3 regions of the Isoptericola sp. NPDC056618 genome follow, and region 2 is predicted to be linked to each of the others. Evidence: riboswitches for the same ligand, from Rfam matches in the RefSeq annotation. Region 2 holds a riboswitch; each other region holds the start of a gene.
The links. Region 2 has a riboswitch for S-adenosylmethionine ahead of ACFQ8T_RS04635 (ABC transporter substrate-binding protein). Riboswitches for the same ligand answer to the same signal wherever they lie in the genome.
Positions count from the first base shown of each region.

Region 1: another riboswitch for S-adenosylmethionine. It lies ahead of ACFQ8T_RS09825 (aminotransferase class V-fold PLP-dependent enzyme); the one in region 2 lies ahead of ACFQ8T_RS04635 (ABC transporter substrate-binding protein).
Region 3: another riboswitch for S-adenosylmethionine. It lies ahead of ACFQ8T_RS02265 (methylenetetrahydrofolate reductase); the one in region 2 lies ahead of ACFQ8T_RS04635 (ABC transporter substrate-binding protein).

Region 1 is NZ_JBHTVZ010000006.1:8,311-15,786, forward strand. Features, by position in the region: gene ACFQ8T_RS09815 (NAD(P)-dependent oxidoreductase) at 1-630, shown strand, start outside; gene ACFQ8T_RS09820 (CsbD family protein) at 742-915, shown strand; gene ACFQ8T_RS09825 (aminotransferase class V-fold PLP-dependent enzyme) at 989-2,431, opposite strand; SAM riboswitch class IV at 2,466-2,582, opposite strand; gene ACFQ8T_RS09830 (hypothetical protein) at 2,757-2,927, opposite strand; gene ACFQ8T_RS09835 (rhodanese-like domain-containing protein) at 3,194-3,673, shown strand; gene ACFQ8T_RS09840 (O-succinylhomoserine sulfhydrylase) at 3,670-4,935, shown strand; gene ACFQ8T_RS09845 (class I SAM-dependent methyltransferase) at 4,989-5,720, shown strand; gene ACFQ8T_RS09850 (NADP-dependent oxidoreductase) at 5,739-6,755, opposite strand; gene ACFQ8T_RS09855 (DUF1304 domain-containing protein) at 6,788-7,186, opposite strand; gene ACFQ8T_RS09860 (TetR/AcrR family transcriptional regulator) at 7,284-7,476, shown strand, end outside.
Region 2 is NZ_JBHTVZ010000002.1:339,320-346,795, reverse strand. Features, by position in the region: gene ACFQ8T_RS04650 (dipeptide ABC transporter ATP-binding protein) at 1-1,257, opposite strand, end outside; gene ACFQ8T_RS04645 (ABC transporter permease) at 1,254-2,171, opposite strand; gene ACFQ8T_RS04640 (ABC transporter permease) at 2,168-3,148, opposite strand; gene ACFQ8T_RS04635 (ABC transporter substrate-binding protein) at 3,150-4,811, opposite strand; SAM riboswitch class IV at 4,886-4,999, opposite strand; gene ACFQ8T_RS04630 (DUF4395 domain-containing protein) at 5,156-5,632, opposite strand; gene ACFQ8T_RS04625 (TlpA family protein disulfide reductase) at 5,664-6,098, opposite strand; gene ACFQ8T_RS04620 (LLM class flavin-dependent oxidoreductase) at 6,198-7,346, opposite strand; gene ACFQ8T_RS04615 (LLM class flavin-dependent oxidoreductase) at 7,346-7,476, opposite strand, start outside.
Region 3 is NZ_JBHTVZ010000001.1:484,712-492,187, forward strand. Features, by position in the region: gene ACFQ8T_RS02245 (SRPBCC domain-containing protein) at 1-62, shown strand, start outside; gene ACFQ8T_RS02250 (Hsp20/alpha crystallin family protein) at 109-534, opposite strand; gene ACFQ8T_RS02255 (FBP domain-containing protein) at 701-1,216, opposite strand; gene metE (5-methyltetrahydropteroyltriglutamate--homocysteine S-methyltransferase) at 1,503-3,917, opposite strand; gene ACFQ8T_RS02265 (methylenetetrahydrofolate reductase) at 3,946-4,992, opposite strand; SAM riboswitch class I at 4,998-5,104, opposite strand; gene ACFQ8T_RS02270 (NADP-dependent oxidoreductase) at 5,198-6,109, opposite strand; gene ACFQ8T_RS02275 (YbdD/YjiX family protein) at 6,151-6,405, opposite strand; gene ACFQ8T_RS02280 (carbon starvation CstA family protein) at 6,389-7,476, opposite strand, start outside.

The DNA.
Region 1 (7,476 bases), on a different contig from region 2:
GTCGACGTCACCGGCGCCCCGCTGGTCAACCTCACGTCCAGCAGCTCCTCGCAGGCCAGGGAGACCGCCCGGTGGGCCGCCCGACGCGGAGCGCGATACCTCGACGGCGCGATCATGGCCGTGCCCTCCGCGATCGGGACGGCGGACGCGGTCGTCCTGCACAGCGGGCCCCGGGCGGACTTCGACGCGCACGCGGCCACGCTCGCGGCGCTCGGCACCGTCACCCACCTCGGCGAGGACCCCGGGCTGGCATCCCTCTACGACGCGGCCGGCCTCACGATGATGTGGAGCGTCCTCGACGCGTGGCTGCACGGCACCGCCATGCTCCGCACGGCCGGGGTGGACGCCGCCGCCTTCGCGCCGTTCGCCCGGCAGATCGCGGAGGGCGTGGCCGGTTGGCTGCCCGGCTACGCGGAGCAGGTCGACAGCGGCAGCTTCCCGGCCGAGGCCTCCGCCCTCGAGACGGACGTGCGCGCGATGGCGCACCTCGTCGAGGAGAGCGAGGCGCTGGGCGTGAGCACCGAGCTGCCGAGACTGCTCAAGGCCGTGGCGGACCGTGGCGTCGCCGCGGGCCACGGTCACGAGCAGTACCCGGTGCTGATCGAGGAGTTCGGCCGCCCGGCGCCCTGACCTGCCGGCCGCCACCCGGAGGACCCACGACCTGAGACGTCGGCGTGCGAGCCGGCGGGCACGCGCCTACGGTCGGTCTTCGAGGTCGTTCGTATGACGGAAGGAGCCCCGATGGGACTGGGAGACAAGGCCAAGCACCTCGCGGAAGAGGCCGAAGGCAAGGTCAAGGAAGCCACGGGCAAGCTCACCGGCGACGAGAGCAAGGAGGCCGAGGGCAAGGCCCAGCAGGCCAGCGCGAACCTCAAGCAGGCGGGCGACGACACCAAGGACGCGTTCAAGAAGTGACCCGCTGACACGACGGGGCGCCACCGCACAGTGGCGCCCCGTCGTCATGCCCCGCTGGGGCGGGACCGACTGCTCAGAGGTCGTCGGGCAGGCAGCCGAAGGCTTCGTCGGCGCCCAGCGCGGCGGTGGCGAGCAGCCCCTCGAGGCCGGAGCCGTCGGGCACGGGGCGGGGATCGTCGACGACGACCCACAGCCCGTCCACGACGTCGTACCGCGCCTGCGGCCCCTCGGTCACGAGCGAGCGGACGGCCGCGACGAGCCGCTCGACCTCCTCGCCCGCCGTCCCGAGGCCCACCGACGCGCGCACGGCGCCGGCGTCGAACCCGAGGCGGCCGAGCAGGGGGTGGGCGCAGAACCGCCCGTCGCGCACGCCGATGCCGTGCTCGGCGGACAGGTACGCGGCGACGAGGCCCGGGTCGTACCCGGTGACGGTGAACGTGACGACCCCCACCGGGTCGACGGCGTCGTCCCACACGTGCACGACCTCGACGCGCTCGACCTCGCCCAGCCCGTCCACGAGCCGGCGCCGCAGGGCGTCCTCGTGCTCGCCGGCGACCCACGGATCGAGGGCGGCGAGCTCGTCGCACGCGGCCGCGAGCGCCACCGCGCCCACGACGTTGGGCGAGCCCGCCTCGTGCCGGGCGGGGCCCTCGTGCCACTCGGTGGTGGTGGTGCGCACCCGGCGCACGGCCCCGCCGCCGGCGAGGTACGGGGTGCCGGCGTCGAGCCAGTCGCGCCGTCCGACCAGGGCGCCCGCCCCGAAGGGCGCGTACGTCTTGTGGCCCGAGAAGGCGACGTAGTCGACGCCCGTCCCCGCGAGCGAGAAGCGGCGGTGCGGCACCAGCTGGGCACCGTCGAGCACGACGCGCGCGCCCGCTCCGTGCGCCGCGGCGACGACGTCGGCCACGGGCAGCGCCTCGCCGGTCACGTTCGACGCGCCGGTGAGCGCCAGCAGGGCGTAGGGACGGCCCGCCGCGGCGGCGGAGCTCAGCTCCTCCTCGATCTCCGCGAGGGTGGCCGACACGGACGGCCCGCCGGTGACGACGGTCGCGTCGGTGACGCGCTGCCAGGGCAGAAGGTTGGCGTGGTGCTCGATGTCGAGCACGAGGACGCGGCCCGGCTCGCCGGTGGCCGGGTCGGCGGGCACGCAGCCCGCGAGCAGGTTGAGCGAGTCCGTCGTGTTGCGGGTGACGATCGTGAGGTCGTCCTCGCGGGCGCCGACGAACGCGCCGATCGTGCGGCGCGCCGTCTCGTACAGGGCGGTCGAGACCTGGGACAGGTAACCGGCGCCGCGGTGCACGCTGGCGTACAGCGGCAGCACGCGCGCGACCCGGTCCGCCACGGCCTGCAGGGCGGGCGCCGATGCCGCGACGTCGAGGTTGGCGTACGGCACCTGGCGGCCGTCGACGAGCGGCACGAGCGTGTCGCCGCCGACGACGGGCAGCACGGGGGCGACGTCGTGCACGGCGGCGGCGCGCGTGGCGGGCACCGCAGGCGCAGTGGTGAGCGTGGTCATGCGTGGTCCTCCTCGGTCGTGCCGGGGAGGTGGCTCCCCGCGCTTGCCCGTACGCCGGACGGCGCGGGGCCAGGTCGTCACCCGGGGCACCCCGCCGCGAGAGGAGGGTTGCCGGCCAGCGAGCCGGGGCTTCGCGCTGGCGCTCTTGACCTGCCGCCCATCGTGCGTGCGCAGCACCCCACGGTCAAGCGGAGCCCCGGCCCTTCTCACGATGCGGGCGCGTGGGACGCCGGCCGCGCGCCCCCTGGCACCGTCCTGCCCTCCGGCGCGCCCCCGCAGGCCCACGTCGGCGAGGGCGGCCGACCCGACGCGGGCGGACCGCGGGTCAGATGCCGGGGCCGTCGCGCCAGCCGAGCACGTTGTCCGCGCCCTGGGGGAAGGGCGCCTCGTACGGGCGCCCGCCCTCGGGGCGCGGCGGCGGCAGGTCGCGAGGGCGTTCCAGCGGCTCCTCCCGCTCGCGCCGGAACCAGCCCTTGATCGTGGCGAGGATGGCCATGGCGCGCCTCCTGTGGGCGCGGTCATTTCCGGAACCTGACCGTGACTTTACCTTTCACGGAAGGCGGGGCCCACCGGGGACGCGCGACGTTCGCCTCCCGAGACGGGGTGACCAGCAGGCGGACGGCTGTCGTACGATCGCCAGGACCATCCCGAGCGGCCGAGTGACGTGGCACGTCGACGCCGCAGCAACCCGCGGGCCGGTCGCCGGCGACGGCGGCCGTACCGGACGAGGGTGCTACCGCCACGACCGATGGGAGGACTGCGATGAGCACCCAGATCGATCCCCGCCCCGCCGAGGGCTACGCCGGCGACCTCACCCCGCAGCAGGCGTGGGACCTGCTCGCCGGCGACCCGGACGCCGTCCTGGTGGACGTGCGCACCGAGGGCGAGTGGCGCGCCATCGGCGTGCCCGACACCGCGACCGCCGGCAAGGAGCCGCTCTTCGTCGAGTGGGTGCAGGCGGGCGGGCGCCCGAACGCCGGCTTCCTCGCCGAGCTCGCCGCCGCGGGCGTCACCGCGGACCGACCGCTCGTCTTCCTCTGTCGCTCCGGCCAGCGCTCCATCGGGGCGGCGCGGCTCGCGACGTCGTCGGGCCTGGGCCCGGCGTACAACGTGCTCGAGGGCTTCGAGGGCGGTCCCGGTTTCGACGGCGTGCGCGACCGCGAGGGCTGGAAGGTGCGCGGCCTGCCCTGGGGCGCGTACGACGCCGCCGCGACGCAGCAGGCCGCGGAGCAGGCGCGATGAGCGACGCGCAGGTCCCGACCGGCCCGGGCGCCGACCCCACGACCTTCGGCGGCTCGCGCCCGCTGCCCGCCACGGTGCGGCCCGCGACGCTCGCCGTGCGCGGCGGGCACCGTCGCTCGGACTTCCAGGAGATGTCCGAGGGCCTGTTCCTCACCCAGGGGTACACCTACGGCTCGGCAGCGGACGCCGAGGCCGCGTTCGCCGGCGAGCGGTCCCAGTTCCTGTACTCGAGGTACGGCAACCCGACGGTGCACACGTTCGAGGAGCGGCTGCGCCTCATCGAGGGCGCCGAGGCCTGCTACGCCACGGCGTCGGGCATGTCGGCGGTGTTCAACACCCTCGCCGCGCTGGTCTCCAGCGGTTCGCGCATCGTGTCGGCGCGGGCCCTGTTCGGGTCGACGAACGTCATCTACGACGAGATCCTCGCCAAGTGGGGGGTGCGCGTCGACCTGGTCGACGGGCACGTGACCTCCCAGTGGGAGGAGGCCCTCGCCACGCCGGCCGACGTCGTGTTCTTCGAGTCGCCGTCCAACCCCATGCAGGACCTCGTCGACGTGCGGCGGGTGGCGGAGCTCGCGCACGCCGCGGGCGCCGTCGTCGTGGTGGACAACGTGTTCGCGACGCCCGTCCTGCAGAAGCCGCTCGAGCTCGGCGCCGACGTCGTCGTGTACTCGGCCACCAAGCACATCGACGGCCAGGGCCGTGTGCTCGGCGGCGCGATCCTCGGCTCGGAGGAGTTCCTCACCGGGCCGGTGCAGACGTTCGTGCGCAACACCGGCCCGTCGCTGAGCCCGTTCAACGCGTGGGTGCTGCTCAAGGGCCTGGAGACGCTCGACGTGCGCGTGCGCGCCCAGAATGCGGCGGCGCTGGAGGTCGCGACCGCGCTCGAGGAGCTCGACGGCGTGACCGGCGTGCGCTACCCGTTCCTGCCCTCGCACCCGCAGCACGAGCTCGCCAAGGCGCAGCAGTCGGGCGGCGGCACGGTCGTGACGTTCGACCTCGCGGTGCCCGAGGGCACCGAGCCGGCGGAGGCGAAGAAGCGGACGTTCGCGTTCCTCGACGCCCTGCAGGTCGTCGACATCTCCAACAACCTCGGCGACGCGAAGTCGATCATCACGCACCCCGCCACGACGACGCACCGCAAGCTCGGCCCGGAGGGCCGCGCCAAGGTCGGCATCGCCGAGACCACCGTGCGGCTGTCGATCGGTCTCGAGGACCCGCGCGACATCGTCGAGGACGTGGAGCAGGCCCTGCGCGCCTGAGGATCCCAGGAATTCCCTGGGCCGCCCGGGTCGGCCGTGCCTACGGTCGACCCGTGCCCGACGCGATCTTCGCCGACCCCACGCTCGCCCGGCTGTACGACCCGCTCGACCCGGACCGCCGCGACCTCGATCCGTACCTGGCGCTCGCCCGCGAGCTGGGCGCGCGCCAGGTGCTCGACGTCGGCTGCGGGACGGGCACGCTCGCCGTGCTGCTCGCGGCGGAGGGCGTCGACGTCGTCGGCGTCGACCCGGCGGGCGCCTCGCTCGACGTGGCCCGCGGCAAGCCGGGCGCCGGGCGCGTGCGCTGGCTGCACGGAGACGCCACGACGCTGCCGCCGTTGCAGGTGGACCTCGCCACGATGACCGGGAACGTCGCGCAGGTCTTCCTCACCGACGACGACTGGGCGGCGACCCTCCGTGGCGTGCACGCCGCTCTCTTCCCGGGCGGTCGTCTCGTGTTCGAGACCCGCGACCCTGCGCGACGGTTCTGGGAGCGCTGGACCCGCGAGCGTACGCACCGCCGCAGCGACGTGCCGGGGTTCGGCGTCGTCGAGACGTGGACCGACCTGGTCGACGTCTCGTTGCCGCTCGTGAGGTTCCGCGGCACCTTCGTCCTGGCCGACGGACGGGTCCTGCGCTCGGACTCGACCCTCCGGTTCCGGGAGCACGACGAGCTGGCGGCGTCGCTCGAGGAGGCCGGCTACGTCGTCGAGCAGGTGCGCGACGCGCCCGACCGACCCGGGCTGGAGTGGGTCTTCGTCGCCCGGGCGGCCGGGCCCGGATGACGCCGGGCTGACGCGGCCTCAGCGCGCCGTGCGGACGACCATCTTCCCGGTGTTGGCGCCGGCCATCATGTCGAGGAACGCCTGCGGGGCGTTCTCGATGCCGTCGACGACGGTCTCGTCGTAGGCGATCTTCCCGTCCGCGAACCAGCCGGTCATGAGCTCGCGGAACTCGGCGCCGTGGTGGAGGTAGCCGCCCAGCGTGAAGCCCTTGAGCATGAGGCCCCTGGTGATGAGGTTCGCCATGTTGTCCGGGCCGGGCAGGCGATCGGTGGCGTTGTAGCCGGCGATGGCCCCGCACAGCGCGACCCGGCCGCCGTCGTTCATCACGTCGAGCGCTGCGGTGAGGTGGTCGCCGCCGACGTTGTCGAAGAAGACGTCGACGCCGCCCGGCACCAGCGCGGGGAGCTGCTCGCGGACGGGGGCGTCCTTGTAGTCGAGGGCGGCGTCGTAGCCGTACTTCGAGGTGAGCAGCTCGACCTTCTCGGCCGACCCGGCCGACCCGACGACCCGCTCCGCGCCGAGCAGGCGCGCGATCTGGCCGGCCGCGGTGCCGACGGCGCCCGCCGCGCCCGAGACGAACACGGTGTCGCCCGGCTTCATGCCCGCGATCGCGGTGAGGCCGACGTACGCCGTGAGGCCCGTCATGCCGAGGATGCCCAGGTGGAGCGACAGCGGCACGCCCGGCAGCTCGGGCACGACGCGGAAGCCGCGCGCGTCCTCCTGCGCGACGTCGCGCCAGCCGTGCTGGTGCAGCACCACGGCGCCCACAGGGATGTCGTCGGACGCCGACTCGAGGACGCGCCCGATCGCGCCGCCGGTCATGGTCTCCCCCAGCGCGAAGGGCGGGGTGTAGCTCTTCACGTCGTTCATGCGCCCGCGCATGTACGGGTCGACGGAGACGAACTCGTTGGCCACGCGGACCTGGCCCGGCTCGAGGTCGCCGTAGGTGACCTGGACGGTGCGGAAGTCGTCCGGAGCGGGCCACCCGGTGGGGCGGGCGGCGAGCTGGACCTGCGTGCTGACGATGGAGGACATGCGGGTGTGGTGCCTACTTCCGGGGTCGATGATCAGGACGCGAGGCCGACGACGAGCGCGACGACCGCGAGCAGCGGCGCGGCGCCCTGCGTGACGGCGGCGCGGCGCTTGTCGGGCGAGGAGAGGAACAGGACGAGGGCGGCGGCGAGCATGCTGCCGGCGCCTGCCAGCACGAGGGCCGCGCCGGCACCGGTGGTGCCGACCGTGCTCCCGAGTGCGACGAGCACGATGCCGATCGCGGTCACGACGGCGAGGAACAGGTTGTAGAAGCCCTGGTTCAAGGCCAGCTCGCGCGTGGCGGCGGCCTCCTGCTCGGTCGTGCCGAACGTGGCGCGCGCCCGGGGCGTGGTCCACGCGACCGACTCGAGCCAGAAGATGAACACGTGGAGCGCGGCGGCGATCCCGGCCAGGACGAGCCCTGCGACGACCATCGGTTCTCCCTGCTGCCTGCCGGCGCACCCGCCGGCGATTCTGTAACGGTCGGTCCACTGTATATACTGCAACGAGCGTTACACAACTGGAGGCACGATGGGCAGGGCGCAGGGGTTCGAGACCGAGCTGGCGGTCCGGGCGGCGCGCGAGGTGTTCTGGCGCGACGGGTACGCGGAAGCGTCCGTCCCCGCGCTCGAACGCGCCACCGGCCTGAACCGGTCGAGCATCTACCACGCCTTCGGCTCCAAGCGCGGCCTCTTCGACGCCGCCGTGCAGAGCTACCTGGACG
Region 2 (7,476 bases):
CCCGTAGGCGCGCAGCGGCTCGGCCACGATCTGCTCCACCGTGAACCGGGGGTCGAGCGACGCGTACGGGCTCTGGTAGACCACCTGGAAGCCGCGGCGCAGCCCACGCAGCTCCCGTCCGCGCGCGTCCGTGATGTCCCCGCCGCGGAACACGACGCGCCCGGCGGTGGGCTGATCGAGACGGAGCGCCAGGCGCGCCGTCGTGCTCTTGCCCGAGCCGGACTCCCCGACCAGGGCGTAGGTGCGCCCACGCCCCACGGCGAGGCTCACGTCGTCGACCGCGACGAGGGTGCGGCGCTCCGCCCCGCGCGGCAGGGGGAACTCCTTGCGGACGCCGTCGAGCGCGAGCACCGGCGACGTCGTGCCCTCCGCGGAGGACGTCGCCGGCTCGGCGCGCCGCGCGGCACCGGCAGCAGGGTCGCGGTCGCCGCCGACGACGAGGCGCGAGCTCGCCAGGCTCGGCGCGGCCGCCAGGAGCGCGCGCGTGTACGGGTGCTGCGGGTCGGCGAGCAGGCGGGCGGTGGGACCCTCCTCGACCACCAGCCCCTGCTCGAGCACGACGATGCGGTCGGCCCGGTCGGCGGCCACCCCCAGGTCGTGGGTGATGAGCAGCACCGCGGTGCCCGTCTCGCGCACGAGCGAGTCGAGGTGGTCCAGGATGCGCCGCTGCACGGTGACGTCGAGGGCGCTGGTCGGCTCGTCCGCGACCACCAGGCGCGGCCCGGCCGCGATGGCGATCGCGATGAGCACCCGTTGACGCAGTCCGCCCGACAGCTGGTGCGGGTACTGGCGCGCCCGGGCCGCGGGATCGTCCACGCCGGCCTGGCGCAGCAGCTCGACGGCGCGGACCTTGGCGTCCGCGCGTCGCGCCAGCCCGTGGATGACGAGCACCTCGGCGACCTGGTCCCCGACGCGGACCACCGGGTTGAGGGAGACGGTCGGGTCCTGCGGCACCAGGCCCACGTGGCGGCCGCGCACGTCCTGCCACTCCTTCGCCGTGAGGTCGGACAGGTCACGGCCCTCGAGCCTGATGCGGCCTGCCGTGACCTCGCCGCCGCGGGGCAGCAGGTGCAGGGCGGCGTGCGCCGTCGTGCTCTTGCCCGAGCCGGACTCGCCGACGAGCGCCACCACCTCCCCGGCCCCGACCCGCAGGTCCACGCCCCGCACGGCGGGGCGGGTGCCGCCGTCGGCGGCACGGTAGGCGACCTCGAGCCCCGCGATCTCGAGCACCGGGGCCCGTCGCTGACTGTCGGTCACTGGTCCTCTCCCGTCTTCTCCAGGGCCCGCGACACCCGGTTGGCGGCGAGCACGACGGCCACGATGACGAGGCCGGGCAGGGTGGTGAGCCACCACGCGGTGGCGAGGTAGTCGCGCCCGCCCGAGACGAGCGCGCCCCACTCGGGCGCGGGCGGCGGCGTGCCGTAGCCGAGGAAGCTCAGCGCGGACACGGCCAGCACGGCGGTGCCGAAGTCGAGGGCGACGAGCGCCAGCACCGGGCCGGAAGAGTTCGGCAGCACGTGGCGCCCGAGCACGGCGGGCCAGCGCAGCCCGGACGCGCGGGCCGCCTCCACGTACACGGAGGTCGACACGCGCAGCACTTCGGCGCGCATCACGCGAGCGAACGTGGCCACCGAGCCGATGCCCACCGCGACCGCCACCTTGACCGGGCCGAAGCCGAGCGCGGTGATGATCGCCAGCGACAGCAGGATGCTCGGGATCGCCAGCAGCACGTCGACGAGCCGGCCGATCAGGTCCTCCACCCAGCCGCGCAGGAAGCCCGCGAGCAGGCCAAGCAGGGACCCGAGGACGAGGCCGACGACCACCGCGAGCGCGGTCGTGCGCAGCGTGAGGGACGCCCCGTGCACCACCCGCGCGTACACGTCGCGGCCCAGGTGGTCCGTGCCGAACCAGTGCGCGCCCGACGGTGGCTGGAGCCGGTCGGCGGGAATGCCGACCAGCGGGTCCTGGGCGGTGAACGCCTGCGGCACGACCGCCCAGGCGGCGACGAGCAGCAGCACGGCCACGGCGATCAGCAGCCCCGGCTGTCGCAGCAGGTGGCGGACGGCACCCGCCGCGCGCAGGGATCGGCCGCCGCGCGCCGCGCCGGCGGCGGGCGCCGGGTCGGGAGAGGCGGCCGCCGCGGCGGGCCGGGAGAGGATCTGGAGCGTCATGCGGTCACCGCCGTGGGGCGCCTCGTGCGGGCCCGGTGCGGGGCCCGCATCTGGATCCGGGGGTCGAGCAGGGGGTAGACGAGGTCGACCACGAGGGTGACGACGACGAAGACGAGCGCCGAGAGCACGACGATCGCCAGGACCACGGGCACGTCCTGCTGGTTCACCGACTGCACCGTGAGCCGGCCGAGCCCGACGCGGGAGAACACGGTCTCGGTGACCACGGCGCCCCCGAGCAGGCCGCCCACCATGACACCGAGCACCGTGAACGCCGGGATGGCGGCGTTGCGCAGGGCGTGCACGAGGTGCACCCGGGTGCGGCTCGCGCCCTTGGCCCACGCCGTCTCGACGTAGGGCTCGCCGAGCGTGCCCCGCAGGGAGCGGGACAGGATCTGGGCGAGCTGGGCCCCGGCCGGGACGGCGAGCGTGATCGTGGGCAGCACGAGGCTGATCGCGCCGTCGTTGCCGATCGCCGGGAACACCGGCACCCGGAACGAGAACCATTGCAGCAGCACCAGGCCCACGAAGAACGTGGGTAGCGCGACCCCGAGCGGGGGCAGGGCGGACAGGGCCTGCCGCAGGAACCGGGAGCGCGGGAAGACGCTGGCCACGGCCACCGCGGTGCCGCCCACGACGGCGACCAGGAGCGCCGCCCCGGTGAGCTTGAGGGTCTCGGGCAGCGCCTGCGTCACGAGCGACGTGGCGGGCGCGCCGCTCACGTACGAGTCCCCGAAACTGCCGGTCAGCGCGCCCAGGAGGGCGTCGCCGTACTGGACGAGGATCGGGCGGTCGAGCCCGTACTCGGCGCGCAGGGCGGCGAGCTGGGCCGGGTCGACCTGGCTCACCTCGCCGCCCCCGGACGCGACCAGCGCGGCCGGGTCGCTCGGCAGCAGGTAGAGGACGAAGAACGCGACGGTGAAGGCGGCCCAGAGCACGAAGACCCCCTGCCCGGCGCGTCGGAGCACGTAGCGCGTCATCTCACTCCCCCGCGCCGTCGGTGACCCACGCGTCGTAGAAGTCCAGCCGCGACGAGGCCTCGAACGTGAGCCCCTGCACGCGGTCGGCGGCGGCGATCGTGGTCGACAGCTCGTAGACGGGGATGGCGTGCCCGCGCTCGATCAGCAGCGCCGACGCCTCGGTCACGAGCTTCTTGCGCTCGTCCGCGTCGGTGGCGGCGGCGGACTCGTCCAGCAGCTGGTCGACCTTCTCCGGGTCGCGCTGGTTGATGTTGCGGGCGTTCGCCGAGAAGATCGTGCGCAGCACGTCGGCGTCGGACCGGGTGAGGTTGTAGTAGTCGAAGTCGAAGTCGCCGGCCTCGTTGGCCGCCTCCTTCTCGGCGACCGTCACGTGCTTGAGCTGCAGGTCGACGCCGATCTGGCGCAGCTGCTGCTGCACGAGCTCGAGCGGCTCGGGCACCTGCCAGAAGGTCACGGTGGTGGTGAGCTTCTGCCCGTCCTTCTCGCGGATGCCGTCGGCGCCCTCGGTCCAGCCGGCGTCGTCGAGGATCTTCTTCGCGCCCTCGGGGTCGTAGGCGAGCAGGTCGCCCGCGTCCTCGAACAGCGGCGTCGAGTGGGACAGCACGCCCGTGGCCGGCCGGTCCTGCGGGGTCAGCACCGTGTCGACGATCTGCTGCCGGTCGATCCCCTTGACGAGCGCGGTGCGCACGGCCTCGTCGGCGGCCAGCGGGCTGGACTCGTTCGGGAACAGGTTGAACACGACACCGGGGTTGGCGCGGTACTCCAGCCAGAAGCCGTTGCCGTCGAACTGCGGCAGGTCGACGGCGTTGAGCGCGGCGGTGGCGTCGATCTGGCCGGACTGCAGGGAGCCGGTGCGCACGCTCGCCTCGGGGATGACCTTGAAGGTCACGGTGTCCAGGTAGGCCTCGCCGGTGTGGTCGTTCGCCTCCGAGCCCCAGGAGTAGCCCTTGACCTTCTCCAGCACGATCTCCTGGTCCTGGGTGTACGACTTCACCGCGAACGGGCCGGAGCCCACGTACTTGCCGGCGCAGCGGTCCTCGGCCGAGAGCTTCGCCGAGTCGGGCGACAGCAGGCCGAGGGAGAAGGTCGACGTCGCCTGGAGGAACTGCGCGCTGGGCTCGTCGAAGTCGACGGTCACGGTGTGCTCGTCCACGACGGTGGTGCCCGCGTAGCCGACCAGGTACTGGGACCCGAGGGACGCGACCGCACCCAGGTCGACGATCGCGTCGAGGTTGGTCTTGACGGCCTCGGCGTCGATCGGGGTGCCGTCGGCGAACGTGGCGTCGTCGCGCAGGTGGAACGTGTAGCTGGAGGCGTCGCCGTTCACGTCCCAGCTCTCCGCGAGCCAGGGCAGGATCTCGCCGGACTCCGGGTCCTGCGCGGTGAGGGAGGCGACGGTCTGCCGGGCGGCCGCGATCGCGTCGTTGTTGCCGACCTGCTGCGGGTCGATGCAGTGCGAGTCCACCGTGATGGCGAACGTCAGGTCGCCGCCGGCGACGGGCTCGCCGTCGGCGGAGGCGCCGGTGCCCGCGGCGTCGGCGCCCGTGGAGCAGCCGCTCAGCAGGAGGCCGGCGGCCGAGACGGTCGCGGCGAGCCCGACGACGGTACGTCGCGGGGTGCGCCTGGGGTCCTGGGTGCGCGGTGCGCGCGGGGTGGTGGTCATCGCGTGGTGTTCCTCGTGGTCATGGCGGGTCGTCCCCGCGCCGGCACGGGCCGGGGCGCGGTCGTGGACGACCGGAGCCGTGCTTACCCCGCCGCGGGCGCGGCGGGGTCAGGTCGTTCCCGGAGCACCCCGTCACGTCGAAGGGTTGCTGGCCAGCGAGCCGGGCCTGGGTGCTGGCGCTCGTCACCTGGGCGGCAGGGAAGCCGCCGCGGCCGCACGAGTCAAGGGCTGGCCGGGCCGTCTCACATCACGGACGCGGACGGGCCCCTTCGGTGCCGCAGACGCCGAAGGCCCCGCCGTCGGTGACGGCGGGGCCTTCGCGGGTCGGGTGGTGGGCGGCGGCCTCAGCGGGCGGAGGGCCGCAGGCGCGCGCCGAGCAGGTAGAGCTCGCAGCCGAGGCACAGGCCGACGACGGCGTTGAGGCCGGCAGCGACGAACGCGATCCCCGCGGCCCACGGCACGGCGGCCAGCACGCCTGCGAGCCCGAGCACGACGCCGACGCCCGTGACGACGAGGCCGACGAGCTGGGCGAACCGCGGCGGGCGCGGGTCCTCGAGCTCGACGGGCGGGGCGAGCCGGGGGCGCACGAGGGTCTTGAACAGCCAGCCCTGCACGGTCCCCTGGGCTCCGCGCACGGTGCCCAGCAGGAAGCCTGCGGCCACGACGGCGAGCAGGACGAGTCCGGCCGTGCTCGCCCCGAGGAGGACGACGACGGCGAGCAGCAGCGCCGTGATGGCGGCGCCCACCCGCGGGCCGCGCGGGTCGATGCCGGCCGGGGCCCGCGTGACGGGGGCCTGGCCGGCGGGACGCTCGGAGGTCATGGGTTCTCCTCGGGGACGGGTCTCGACGGGCTCAGCCGACGGGGACGACGGCGGCCAGTGCCTGGCGCGCCTGCGCGGGCGACATGCCGCCGCTGCTGCGTGCGGCCTGCGCCCCGGTCGCGTCGAGCACCAGCACCGTCGGGGTGGTGAGGACGCCGAGCTCGCGCACGAGGTCGAGATGGTCGTCGACGTCGAGCTCGTGGTGCTCGACGCCGGCCTCGCGCTCGACGAGGCCCTTCAGCACGCGGGCCGTGGCGCGGCACGGGGCGCACACCTCGGCGGACAGCTGGACGAACGTCGCCCGCTCGCCCAGCCGGACCCCGCGGGCCGCCCAGTCCACGGCCGGGTCGTGCCGCGCGGGCGTGGTGCGGACGCGCCCCTGGCGGGACCTCCACACCGCGCCGAGGACGGCGGTCGCCAGGACGAGCACGACCAGGATCACCAGCTGGGTGGGCTGGACTGTCACGGTGGTGGCCTCCTCACGCGGTCGACGTCGCGGTCATTCTCCCCGCCGCCCACCATCCGGTCGACAGGATGACCGCATGCCGGACACCCCGTCGGACGGTCAGACGGTCAGCGCCGCGGCACGCGCGCCGCCGTGCACCGTGGGCGCCTGCGCCGCGGTGAAGCCGGCGGCCCGCCGCTCGTCGTCGGGCCCCCAGAGCGTCGTCGTGACCTCGGCGCGGACGACGGGCGCGACCTCGGCCGCGAACCGACGCAGCACGTCCTCCTGGCGGGACGGCTCCAGCAGGTGGTTCACCGAGACGGACTGCAGCACGTGCCCGAAGGAGCCGTGGTAGTCGAGGATCTTCTCGGCGACCCGCTCGGGCGAGCCGACCAGCGCCGGGCCGCGCTCGACGGCGTCCTCGATCGTCTCGAACGCCTGGGCCTTGCCGACGTGCGTCGCGGGGTCGTAGCCGCGCGCCCGCAGCCGCGCGACCTGCCCCTCGTACAGCGGCCGGTACTGCTCGATCGCCTGCTCCGTGGTGTCGGCGAGGAACAGGCCCCCGGAGCCGGCGCCGACGAACCCGTACGCCGGGTCGTGCCCGGCGGCCGCGTACCGCTCGCGGTACCGGTCGATCAGTCGCCCATAGCTCTCCCGCGGCTGCAGCGCGTTGGCGCTCACGATCGGGTCGCCCCACCGGGCGGCCAGGTCGACGGCGAACTCGCTCGTCGCGGACCCGTGCCAGATGCGGAAGGGCCCGGCGAAGGGTCGCGGCAGGGTGGTGGCGTGCTCCAGCCGGTGGCGGTGGCGACCGGACCAGGCGACGTCCTCCGACGACAGGAGCAGCCGCAGGAGCTCGTAGTTCTCCTCGAGGTACTCGTACTGCTTCGCGATGTCGAGGCCGAGCAGCGGGTACTGCAGCTCCTCGTTGCCCTTGCCGATGACGATCTCCAGCCGCCCGCGGGAGAGCTGGTCGACGGTCGCCAGGTCCTCCGCCACCCGGATCGGGTCGAGCAGGGACAGCACGGTCACGCCGGTCGACAGCAGGATGCGGCGGGTGCGGGCCGCCACCGCCCCGAGGATCACCGTGGGCGCGGAGGACAGCACGTCGCCGGCGTGCCGCTCCCCCACCGCGAACGAGTCGAACCCGAGCTCCTCCGCCAGCACGGCGTGCTCGACGACGCGCTCGAGGCGGTCCGCGGGCGGCACCGCCTCGCCCGTGACGGGATGCGGCGGGTTGAAGACGATGTCGAGCAGCTGGAAGCGCATCAGGCCACGCGCTCCTCGTCCGCGGCTCCCGGGGTCTCGGCCTCGGCGGCCTCCGCGGCGGCGCGGTCGCGCGCGGCCACGCCCTCTCGCACCAGCGGGATGACGTACCGGCCGAAGTCGATCGCGTCGT
Region 3 (7,476 bases), on a different contig from region 2:
TCGCCGCGCTCAAGGCGTGGGTCGAGCACGACATCAACCTCCGCGAGGGCTTCTACCGCTGACGCGCGGCGGGCCCGGTGCGCCGGGCGCCGGGCCCGCCGCGCGTGGTCAGGAGCCGGCCTCGATCGCCGTGGGGGCGGCGGAGTGGGTCACCTCGATGCGGCGGGGCTTGGCGTCCTCGGCGACGGGGATGGTCAGCGTGAGCACTCCGTCGGCATAGGACGCCGAGATCTGGTCCAGCGCCAGCCCGCGACCGAGCGTGAGCTGCCGGGCGACGGTACCGGTGGCGCGCTCCCGCAGCAGCCACTGCCCTTCGGCGGAGCGCGGCGTGCGCTCTGCCCGGATCGTCAGCGTCCGGTCCTCGCAGGAGACGTCGATGCTGCCGGGGTCGATCCCGGGCAGGTCGACCGCCAGGACGAAGTGGTCGCCCTCGCGGAACAGGTCCATCGGCATGCCTGGAGCGCTCCGACCGTTCAGGGCGAGCGAGCCGAACAGCCGGTCCATCTCCTGGAACGGGTCTCGGTAGGTAGCCATCGCGCATCACCTCCTCGTCATGAGGCCGCGCCCGCGGCCTCGGTCGCGAGACGGCGGGCCGGGCCCTCCGGCGTCCGCCGTGGCTACACCTGGTGTTTTAGCACTCGCCGAAGGAGAGTGCCAGATCCTGGTGATCGCCGTCGGCGAACGCCGGGGCCCGCACCGGTCAGACGGTGCGGCGCACCTCGTCGAGGAACTTGCGGGTGTGCTCGCGCAGGGCGGCGACGCGCCGCTCGACGATCGCCTCGCGGACGCCGGGGTCGTCGCGCCCCGCTTCGGCGAGGGTGGGACGACGGCGCGCGTTGCGGGAGCAGCGGAAGTCGCCGCAGACGAGCGTGCCGATGGTGTCGCCCTTGCGGCCGGCGGCGCCGCCGCGCTTGGCGACGAAGAGCTGCACGTCGCGGGTCTCGACGACGTCCTCGCACCACGCGCACATGGCGGCGCGGCGCGGGCCGGTGCGCTCGGCGGCACGCAGGAGGACGCCGACGGGCTCGGCGTCCGGCTCGTCGTCGAGCGTCATGACGACGTACGCGGAGAGGGGCTGCTTGCGGTCGCGCCAGCCCAGGTAGTCGAGGCGGTCCCAGTCGACCTCGGCGAGGTCGGGGACGATCATGCGCTGGCGCTCGCTGCGGGTGGCGTTGACGAGGGAGGCGCGGAGCTGCTGCTCGGTGAGCGGGGTCATGGGGGATCGGCTTTCAGGTGAGCGGGGGTGGGCAGGACGAAGCCCCGCACCGCCTCACCTGCCGGCCCCCTCGGGGCTCAGACGGAGGCGGTGCCGGGGCAGGCGGGACCGCCCGAGCAGGCCTGGTGGCCCACCCCGCTCCCTGCGACGCCCGGCATCGCTGTCTCCTCGCTCGTGGAAAAGTCGTGGTCCGCTCGCGCCCCGAGGGCACGACCGGCCCTTCCATGGTGGCACGGGACCGTCGCCCGGGTCGACGTCTATTGCGTCACCCGGGCGACGGCGCCGGTCAGAGGGTCGAGCGGACCTCGCGGGCGGCGGCGACCAGGTGCGCCAGTGCCGGCTCGACCTCCGCGTACCGGCGGGTCTTGAGCCCGCAGTCCGGGTTGACCCACACCAGCGCGGGGTCGATCGCCTTGACGGCGAGCGCCAGCAGCTCGGTGACCTCGTCGGACGACGGCACGCGCGGGGAGTGGATGTCGTAGACGCCCGGCCCGATGCCGCGGGAGTACCCGGCGTCGGCGAGCTCCGGCACGATCTCCATCCGCGAGCGGGCGGCCTCCACGGAGGTGACGTCCGCGTCGAGGCCGTCGATCGCGCCGATCACCTCGCCGAACTCCGAGTAGCACAGGTGGGTGTGCACCTGCGTGGCCGGCGCGACGCCCGACGTCGCGAGCCGGAACGAGCCGACCGACCAGCGCAGGTACTCGTCCTGGTCCGCGCGGCGCAGCGGCAGCAGCTCGCGCAGGGCGGGCTCGTCCACCTGCACGATGCCGATCCCCGCCGCCTCGAGGTCCGCGATCTCGTCGCGCAGCGCCAGGCCCACCTGGTTGGCGGTGTCGCCGAGCGGCTGGTCGTCGCGGACGAACGACCACGCGAGGATCGTCAACGGGCCGGTGAGCATGCCCTTGACCGGCTTCTCGGTGAGCGACGCCGTGTACGCGGACCACTCGACCGTGATCGGCGCCGGGCGCTGCACGTCACCCCAGAGGATCGGCGGGCGCACGCAGCGCGACCCGTACGACTGCACCCAGCCGTTCGCCGTCACCGCGAAGCCGTCGAGCTGCTCGGCGAAGTACTGCACCATGTCGTTGCGCTCGGGCTCGCCGTGCACCAGCACGTCGAGGCCCAGCTCCTCCTGCAGCGTCACGACGCGCCCGATCTCCTCCCGCATCGCGGCGGAGTAGTCGGCGTCGGACAGCTCGCCCTGGGTCCACGCGGCCCGGGCCTTGCGGATCTCCGGGGTCTGCGGGAACGAGCCGATCGTCGTCGTGGGCAGCGGGGGCAGGTCGAGCCGCGCGGCCTGCGCGGCCGCCCGCTCCGCGTACGGGCCGCGGGCGAAGTCGGCGTCGGTGAGTGCCGCGGCCCGGTCGCGCACCGCGGGCACGACGACGCCCGCCGCCGTCGCGCGCGAGGCCACGGCCGCGGAGGACGCGTCGAGCGCGTCCGCGACGGACTGCCGGCCGTCCGCGAGGGCCACGGCCAGGGTCGCGACCTCGCCCACCTTCTGGTCGGCGAACGCGAGCCAGTCGCGCAGGCGCGGGTCGAGCGTGGTGCCCGCGGCCGTGACGTCGAAGACCTCGTCCTCGACGTCGTGCGGCACGTGCAGCAGCGACGTCGACGTGCCGACGGTGAGGGCCCCGGCGCCGAGGCCCCGCAGCGACTCGACGACGTCGAGCTTGGCGGCCAGGTCGGCCCGCCAGACGTTGTGCCCGTCGATCACGCCCGCGACGAGGGTCTTGCCCTCGAGGCCCGGCACCAGGCCGGCCGGCACGGCGCCCTTGACCAGGTCGATCGCGATCGCGTCGACGTCGGTCGCGGCGAGGAGCGCGAGGGCGTCCTCGTGCAGGCCGCCGAACGGCGCCGTCACGAGGATCGCGGGCCTCTCGCCCGCCGCGTCCTCAGAGGCGGTGTCGTCGGTGGCCGTCGCGAGGTCGGTCGCCAGGGTGCGGTACGCCGAGGCGATCGCCGCGTGCAGGCGCTCCGCGGGCACGTCGAGGGAGTCCGTGACGAGCGCGGGCTCGTCGAGCTGCACCCACGGCACGCCGACGGCGGCCAGCGCGCGCAGCAGGTCGGCGTACGCGGCGACGACGTCGTCGAGCCGGTCGAGCGGGTGGAACCCGTCGCCCGCCTCGTCGGCCGCCTTCGACAGGGCGAGGAACGTCACCGGGCCCACGAGCACCGGGCGCGTCGTGACGCCGGCCTCCTTGGCCTCGGCGTACTCGCGCACGATGCGGTGGTCGGCGAACGAGACCGGCGTCGTCTCGCTGATCTCCGGCACGAGGTAGTGGTAGTTCGTGTCGAACCACTTGGTCATCTCGAGCGGGGCGTCCTCGCCGCGGCCCCGGGCCACGGTGAAGTAGCCGTCGAGCTCGAGCGAGCCGTCCTCGTCGTCGAGCAGGTCGCGGAACCGCTCGGGAACGGCGCCCAGCAGCGCGACGACGTCGAGCACCTGGTCGTAGTAGGAGAACGACCCGGGCACGGAGCCGTCGTCGGGGTTCAGGCCGAGGTCGACGAGACGGCGGGCCGTCTCGCGGCGCAGCGTGCCGGCCGCGACCTCCAGGTCGACGGCGTCGGTGCGCCCGGCCCAGAACGACTCCACGGCCTTCTTGAGCTCGCGGCGGCGCCCGATGCGCGGGTAGCCGAGGATCGTGCCACCGGGAAATGCCGTGGCGGGGGTGGGGCTTGTCGGTGTGGTGGACATGAGCACTCCAGAGTTCGGGCTCCGCGCGTCAGACGGCGGGAGCCTGGGTCGGGATGCTCGGTACCCACGGCCTTCTGGCCAGGTCCGCGCCGTCCGACATGGCGTCGGCCGGCGCCGGTCCGCCGAGGTGGACACCCTCGAGCAGGTCCAGAGCGGGACGGTACTTGTTGAACGTGTACACGTGGATGCCGGGTGCGCCCGCGTCGAGCACGCGCTGTGCGAGCTCCACGGCGCGCGCGGTCCCGTAGGCGTGCTGGGCCTCCGGGTCCGGCAGGGCGTCGAGCGCGTCCAGCAGGTGCCGGGGCGCGCGGACGCCGGTGAGCTCCTCGACGCGACGGAGCCGGCGCGGCTCGGTCGTGGGCAGCTGCCCGGCGAGGATCGGGATCGTCACTCCGGCCGCGCGGGCCTCGGCGACGAAGTCGGTGTAGGAGCCGGCCTCGTAGAAGAGCTGCGTGATGGCGAAGCTCGCCCCCGCGTCCTGCTTCTCCTTGAGGCGCCGGACCTCCTGGGCCCGGGTGGTGCCCGCCTGCACGTTGCCGTCGACGAACGTCGCGACGGCGATCGTCATCGGGCGGGCGGCGCCGCGCAGCGCGGCCCCGGGGTCGGTCGCGCAGCGCCGGGCCTCGACCTCGCGCAGCAGGTGCACGAGCTCGATCGACGACGCGACGCCGTCGGCGGGCGGCGCCCAGTCCGGCTGGTCCTTCGGCGGGTCGCCCCGCAGGGCGAGGAACGCGCGGGTGCCGGCGTCGAGGAAGTCGTCGATGACGGCGGAGACGTCCTCCCGGTGCGCGCCCACGCAGGTCAGGTGGGCCACGGGCAGGACGGGCGTGCCCGCGAGCAGGGTGGACACGACCTGGCGTGCGGTCGCCCGGTCACCGCCGCCCGCGCCGTAGGTCACGGACACGAAGTCCGGGCGCGCGGCCACCAGCCGGCGCGCCGTCTCCCAGAACTTGGGGGCGGCGTCCGGCCGGCGCGGCGGCATGAGCTCGAACGAGACCGTCGGGCGTGCCGGCAGCGCCGGGTGAACTGCCGGCTGAGCTGCCGGGGTGGGCGAAAGGGATGCCTCTGCGACCATGCGTCACTCCATCGATCCTGGCGTGAGCACCTTCGTCCTCGGGAGGCTTCCGTCGGAGAACGGGTTGCTGCGGCGTCGTCGAGCCAGGACTCTCGGCCGCTCTGGATGGCTTGTCACGCGATCGTACGCAGCATCCGCGATACGGGCGAGGATGAGACCGCCTGCTGAGACGATCGCCGATGCGGATCGGGCGGGAACGCCCTGCTCAGGGCACCAGGACGACCTTGCCGCCCGCGCGCCCGCTCTCGACCAGCTCGTGCGCCCGCGGGGCGTCGGCCAGGGGCAGCACGGCGCCGACGGTGGTCGCCAGCTCGCCGCGGGCCAGGGCGTCGACGGCCTCGGCGAGCTCGCCGGCGTCGCGCTCGGACCGCCAGCTGGCCTGGACCCCGAGGTCCGCCGCGGCGTCGTCGGCGATGGTGACGATCCGGTCCGTGCCGCCGCGCAGCGCGATCGAGTCGGGGAGCACGCCCGCGCCGGTGGTGTCGAGGACGGCGTCCACGCCGTCGGGGGCGAGGGCGCGCACCCGTTCCACGAGCCCGGCGCCGTAGGTGGTGGGCGTCGCGCCGAGCGCGGCGACCCTGTCCTGGTTCCGCGGCGACGCCGTGCCGATCACGCGGGCGCCGCGGCGGACGGCGAGCTGGACGACCAGCGCGCCCACCGACCCGGACGCCCCGTGCACGAGCAGCGTCTCGCCCGGCCGGACGTCGAGGAGGCGCAGCACGCGGGTCGCGGTCTCGGCCGCGACGGGGACCGTGACGGCGTCGGTCGCGGCGAGCCCGTCGGGCACGCGCGCGAAGACCGACGTGAGGGCGAGCTCCGCGTACCCGCCGCCGACGGCGAACCCGACCACGCGGTCGCCGGGCGCGACGCCGGTCAGGCCCTCCCCGGCGGGTGGGCCGACCTGGTCGACGACCCCCGCCACCTCCAGGCCCGGCACGACGGGCGACGTCGGCGGCGGGCCGCCGGTCGTGCCGGCGCGGGACTTCACGTCCCAGCCGTTGACGGCCGCGGCCTCGACGCGCACGCGCACCTGGCCGGGCCCGGCCTGAGGGTCGGGGGCGTCGGCGAGATGCAGCACCTCGGGGCCGCCGTGGGATTCGAACACGATCGCGCGCACGCGCCCATCCTGGCGCGGCGGGCGCCGTCGCGCCCGCCCGCTCAGCAGCAGCGCGAGCCGGGGTTGCGGTCCTGGGCCGCGTAGTGCTCGCGCCAGAACTCGCGCTCGCCCATCGGCTCCCGGTCGGGGTGGGCCGCCCGCTCGTGCGCCACGTACGTCGCGTAGGCGCCCTCGCCCATCACCTGCCGCACGTACCAGCGCAGGTTCGTCCACCCCGCCGACGCCGCCCGGGCCAGTGCCCGGGCGGCGTCGCGCGCGGTGGCGCCGACGGTGCGGGCGTCAGTGGTGCCCGGCACCGCTGGTCTCCCGCAGTCCGGCGTCGACCCACTCCTTCTCGATCCGCTTCTCCTCGGCCGTCGCGAAGAGGTTCGCCGGGGCGAACCGCCGGGACGCGACGGGCGCGTCCTCGTGGTTCTCGCCGCCGCCGTCGCGGAACGCCTTGATCGTCACGACCACCGACGCGAGGATCACGACGATCGACAGCACCACGAACACGATCGACAGGGTGCCCTGCACGAAGGTGTTGCGGACCACGGCCTCCATCGCCGCGACGTCGGGGGCGGTGCCGAACGACGTCTCCCCGGCGGCGAGCGCGTCCTGGAACGCCCGGTGCTGCGCCCAGTACCCGACCTGGGGCACGTCCGAGAAGATCTTCTCGAACGACGCCCAGATGGTGATGAGCGCCGTGAAGGCGAGCGGCACGGCCACGATCCACAGCCACGCCCAGTAGGCGCGGCCGCGCTTGGCGACGATGGCGAGCACGACGGCGAGGGCGATCGCCGCGAGCAGCTGGTTCGCGATGCCGAACAGCGGGAAGAACGTGTTGATGCCGCCGAGCGGGTCGGTGACGCCGAGATAGAGGATCGTGCCCCAGCCCGCGACCATGATCGCGGTGCAGACCCAGACCCCTGGTCGCCAGCTCACGTCCTTGAACCGCGGGGCCATGTTCCCGATGGTGTCCTGCAGCATGAAGCGGGCCACGCGGGTGCCGGCGTCGACGGCGGTGAGGATGAACAGCGCCTCGAACATGATCGCGAAGTGGTACCAGAAGCCCATCATCGCGGTGCCGCCGACGAGCTGGTGCATGATCGTCGCCAGGCCGAGCGCGAGCGTCGGCGCGCCGCCGGTGCGGGACACGATCGACGGCTCGCCCACCTGGCTGGCCAGGGTGCTCAGGGTGTCGGGCGTGAGGTTGACGCCGGCGAGGCCGAGCGAGTTCACGAACGCGACCGCGCCCTCGATGGTGCCGCCCGTGGCCGCGGCCGACGAGTTCATCGCGAAGTACACGCCCCGGTCGATCGAGATCGCGGCGACCAGCGCCATGATCGCGACGAACGACTCCATGAGCATGCCGCCGTAGCCGATGA